2 regions of the Alicycliphilus soli genome follow, and region 1 is predicted to be linked to the other one. Evidence: predicted binding sites of a transcription regulator. Region 1 holds the regulator's gene; the other holds the start of a gene.

Evidence for each region. Region 1 encodes sigma-54, which starts transcription at its own class of promoters, with help from an activator protein. Its sites were predicted from a motif close to TGGCANGNAANCTGCTTT; they were not measured.
Region 2: a site for sigma-54 is predicted at 997-1,014, ahead of urtA (urea ABC transporter substrate-binding protein). Genes of this name have one in related genera too.

The regions. Positions count from the first base shown of each region.
Region 1 is NZ_CP160388.1:3,543,916-3,546,316, reverse strand. Features, by position in the region: gene lptB (LPS export ABC transporter ATP-binding protein) at 1-438, shown strand, start outside; gene ABUE11_RS16745 (RNA polymerase factor sigma-54) at 485-2,017, shown strand; gene ABUE11_RS16740 (thioesterase family protein) at 2,032-2,401, shown strand, end outside.
Region 2 is NZ_CP160388.1:1,257,633-1,260,033, reverse strand. Features, by position in the region: gene atzF (allophanate hydrolase) at 1-773, opposite strand, end outside; gene urtA (urea ABC transporter substrate-binding protein) at 1,087-2,355, shown strand.

The DNA.
Region 1 (2,401 bases):
GTGCTCGAGCTGCAGACCGATGCCTCCGGCAAGCCCCTGGCGCGCGACGAGATCGAGCGCCAGCTCACCGGCCTGCTGCAGGAGCTGCGCGTGGAGCATCTGCGCCAGTCGCCGGCCCTGGCGCTCTCGGGTGGTGAGCGCCGGCGCGTGGAGATCGCGCGCGCCCTGGCCACACAGCCGCGCTTCATCCTGCTCGACGAGCCCTTTGCCGGCATCGACCCCATTGCCGTGATCGAGATCCAGCGCATCATCGGCTTTCTCAAGGAGCGCGGCATCGGCGTCCTGATCACCGACCACAACGTGCGCGAGACCCTGGGCATTTGCGATCACGCCTTCATCATCAGCGAGGGACGGGTGCTCGCGCAGGGCACGCCGTCGGACATCGTGGACAACGCGGAAGTGCGCCGGGTCTACCTCGGCGAGCATTTCCGCATGTGAGCGGGATGCAGGCATGTGACACGGGGCATGGAGTGAAAGAGAGGGCATGAAACCGAATCTGTCGCTGCGTGTCTCGCAGCATCTGGCGCTCACGCCGCAGCTGCAGCAGTCCATTCGCCTGCTGCAGCTGTCCACGCTGGAGCTGGCCCAGGAGGTCGAGCAGATGCTGGACGAGAACCCGTTTCTCGAGCTCTCGTCCGACGACGGGGCGCCCGAGCCCGACCCTCAGGCCCCTGCTGATGCTACATATTCAGAAGCTACCAACGCTGACCAGATAAGCGCTGGAGACGAAAATGACGTGGAAACTCCGGCCGTCGATACGCCCGACGACTGGGAGGGCGACGGCAGCATGGACGCGGCCGTCGAAGACGGCGAATGGGGCGGCGATGGCACGGTGCGCAGCGGCTCCGGCGCCGATGAGGACGAGGCCGACGCCGCCGACCTGGCGCGCAGCCACGAGTCGCTGACCGACTACCTGCACCGCCAGGCCCTGTCGCTGCGCCTGTCCGAGCTCGACCGCGCTGCGCTGCGCTTTCTCATCGAATCGCTGAACGACGACGGCTACCTGGAAGACACGCTGGAGTCGCTGGCCGTGGGCCTGGCCGGAGCCGACGATGCCGAGCAGCTCGACGAGCTGGTGCACCGCTTCACCGTCGCCCTGGGTCTGCTGCAAAGCCTGGAGCCCACCGGCGTGGGCGCGCGCGATCTCGCCGAATGCCTGACGCTGCAGCTGCACGCCATGAACCTCCACGAGGAGGGCGACCCGGCCGTGGTGGAGGCGGCGCTGCGCATCTGCCGCCAGCCGCTGGACCTGCTGGCCAAGCGCGACCTGCGCCGCCTCAGTCAGCTGTGCGCGACCGGCGAGGAGGACACGCGCCAGGCCATGGCGCTGATCGCGCGGCTGGAGCCGCGCCCGGGCCGGCGCTTTGCCGACGTGGAGCGCAATGCCATCGTGCCCGACGTGATCGTCCGAAAGACCGGACGCGGCGCGCAGCAGAGCTTCAGCGTGCAGCTCAATCCCGACGTCATGCCGCGGCTGCGCGTGCACGACATCTATGCCAGTGCCCTGCGCGGTGGTCGGGGCGGTGAGGGCCATCAGGCGCTGCAGGCGCGACTGCAGGAGGCGCGCTGGTTCATCAAGAACATTCAGCAGCGCTTTGACACCATATTGCGCGTCTCGCGCGCCATCGTGGAGCGGCAGAAGAACTTCTTCGTGCATGGCGAGCTGGCCATGCGCCCGATGGTGCTGCGCGAGATCGCAGACGAGCTCGGCCTGCACGAATCGACCATCTCGCGCGTGACCACGGCCAAGTACATGGCCACGCCCCAGGGCACGTTCGAGCTCAAGTATTTCTTCGGCTCGGGTCTGGGAACGGAGACCGGCGGCAACGCATCGAGCACGGCGGTGCGTGCACTCATCAAGCAGTTCGTCGCGGCGGAGGACGCGCGCAAGCCGCTGTCGGACAACCAGATCGCCGAGATGCTCAAGGAGCAGGGCATCGAGTGCGCACGCCGCACCGTGGCCAAGTACCGCGAGGCGCTCAAGATCGCGCCGGCCAATCTGCGCAAGGCGCTCTGACAACGAAAGGCCACATGGCACGCATCATTTTCGAACTTCCGGCTTCGTTCGGCTTCTGCACCGAACTGCAGGTCTACATCAGCCATGTCAACCAGGGCGGACATCTGGACAACGCACAGCTGCTCAGCCTCGTGTCGGAGGCGCGCGTGCGCTTCTTTCGCTCGCTGGGCTACACCGAGGGCAATGTGCAGGGCCTGGCCACCGTCGTCGGCGACATGCTGGCGCAGTACAAGTCCGAGGCCTTCCATGGAGAGACCCTGCGTGTGGAGATGACGCCCCAGGACTTCAACCGCTATGGCTTCGACCTGGTGTTCCGCATGACCGAGGTGTCCGCGGGCCGCGAGGTGGCGCGCGGCAAGACCGGCATCGTCTTCATCGACCGCG
Region 2 (2,401 bases), 1.6 Mb from region 1:
ATGCCCAGCACGGGCCTGGCCGGCCAGGCGGCGGGCCGCGCGGGCGCTCGGCGCGAGTACGGGTCGGCGGCATCGAAGCCCGCCATCACGCCAAGCGCCGCATCGGCATCGTCCACGCTGAGCGCAAACACGGTGATGCAGTCCAGCGAGCGGCAGGCCGGCACCAGGCCACCGTTGCTGACCAGCCCGCGCGTGGGCTTGAAGCCCACGAGGTTGTTGTGCCCCGCGGGCACGCGGCCCGAGCCGGCCGTGTCCGTGCCCAGCGCCAGCGGCACGAGCCCGCGCGCCACCACCGAGGCCGAGCCGGAGCTCGAGCCGCCGCTGATGTATTCGGGCCGGAAGGCATTGGGCACCACGCCATAGGGCGAGCGCGTGCCGACCAGGCCGGTGGCGAACTGGTCGAGGTTGGTCTTGCCGATGACCACGGCGCCCGCGGCCTCCAGGCGCTGCACCACGGTGGCGCTGCGCTCGGGCATGTAGGCGAACTCGGGGCAGGCGCAGGTGGTGGGCAGGCCCGCGAGGTCGATGTTGTCCTTGACGGCAATGGGGACACCGTAGAGCGGCAGGCGCGAGACATCGCCCCCCGCCTGCTGCAGCTGCTGCGCCAGCAGGCCCAGGCGGTCCTGCAGGCCGTCGGCCGACAGGCGGGTAATCCAGGCGGTATCGCCCGCGTCGAGTTCCGCGAGCAGGGTTGAGAGCAGTTGCGCAGGATCTGCGCCTTGCGCATAGGCCAGGCGCCAGTCGGCGAGCGTCCAGAAGGCAGTCGAGGGCATGGTGGCAGGGGTTGTCATCGGCATGGATGGCAGAGGTTCAGCAAACTTCATGCCCACGCCCGCCGCGCACGGGGCCAATGCCAGCGCCGCCCGGCGACCGCCCGGCATGGCCTGGCCACGGTGCATGGCGCGCCCCGCCATGGGGCATGGACCGCACCAACTTGGCCGCACCCATGGCCCGCGGCATTGCGCTGCGCGCGCGCCGCCGCAGCGGGACATGCAATGGCACACGGCTTGCTTGAAGGCTGGTACCAAGCCCGGGAAACGGTTCCCGGCCTGGCTTCGGAACCCCGCTCACTTGAAAGGTCAAACCATGCTCGAACGTCGTACCGCCATGAAAACCCTCGCCGCCGCGGCGGCCGTCGCCAGCCTGTCGCTCACGGGCCTGAGCGCACAGGCAGCAGACACCATCAAGGTCGGCGTGCTGCACAGCCTCTCGGGCACCATGGCGATCTCCGAGACCGTGCTCAAGGACACGGTGCTGATGGCCATCGACGACATCAACGCCAAGGGCGGCGTGCTCGGCAAGAAGCTCGAGCCCGTGGTGGTGGACCCGGCCTCCAACTGGCCGCTGTTCGCCGAGAAGGCCAAGCAGCTGCTCACCCAGGACAAGGTGGCCGTGGTCTTCGGCTGCTGGACCAGCGTCTCGCGCAAGTCCGTGCTGCCGGTGTTCGAGCAGAACAACGGCCTGCTGTTCTACCCCGTGCAGTACGAGGGCGAGGAGCTGTCCAAGAACATCTTCTACACGGGCGCCGCGCCCAACCAGCAGGCCATTCCCGCCGTCGAATACCTGATGAGCAAGGAAGGCGGCGCGGCCAAGCGCTTCGTGCTTCTGGGCACGGACTATGTGTACCCGCGCACCACCAACAAGATCCTGCGCGCCTTCCTCAAGTCCAAGGGCGTGAAGGACGCGGACATCATGGAGACCTACACCCCGTTTGGTCACAGCGACTACCAGACCATCGTCGCCGACATCAAGAAGTTCTCCACCGGCGGCAAGACGGCCGTGGTCTCGACCATCAACGGCGACTCCAACGTGCCCTTCTACAAGGAGCTGGGCAATGCCGGCCTCAAGGCCAAGGACGTGCCCGTGGTGGCCTTCAGCGTGGGCGAGGAGGAGCTGCGCGGCGTGGACACCAAGCCCCTGGTGGGGCACCTGGCCGCGTGGAACTACTTCATGAGCGTGAAGAACCCCACCAACAGCGCCTTCATCAAGCAATGGAGCGACTACGCCAAGGCCAAGAACATCGCGGGCCACAAGGACAAGCCGCTGACCAATGACCCGATGGAGGCCACCTGGGTCGGCATCCACATGTGGAAGCAGGCGGTGGAGAAGGCCAAGACCACCGATGTGGACAAGGTCATCGCCGCCATGGCCGGCCAGACCTTCACCGCCCCCGACGGCTTCACCGTGAAGATGGACGAGAAGAACCACCATCTGCACAAGCCCGTGATGGTCGGCGAGATCAAGGCCGACGGCCAGTTCGGCGTGGTCTGGAAGACCAAGGGCCCGATCCGCGCCCAGCCCTGGAGCCCGTTCATCGAAGGCAACGACAAGAAGAACGACGAGCCCAGCCTGTAGGCCCGCAGGCCACTCCTGCGGCACAGGAGTGGTCACCCCATTGCTA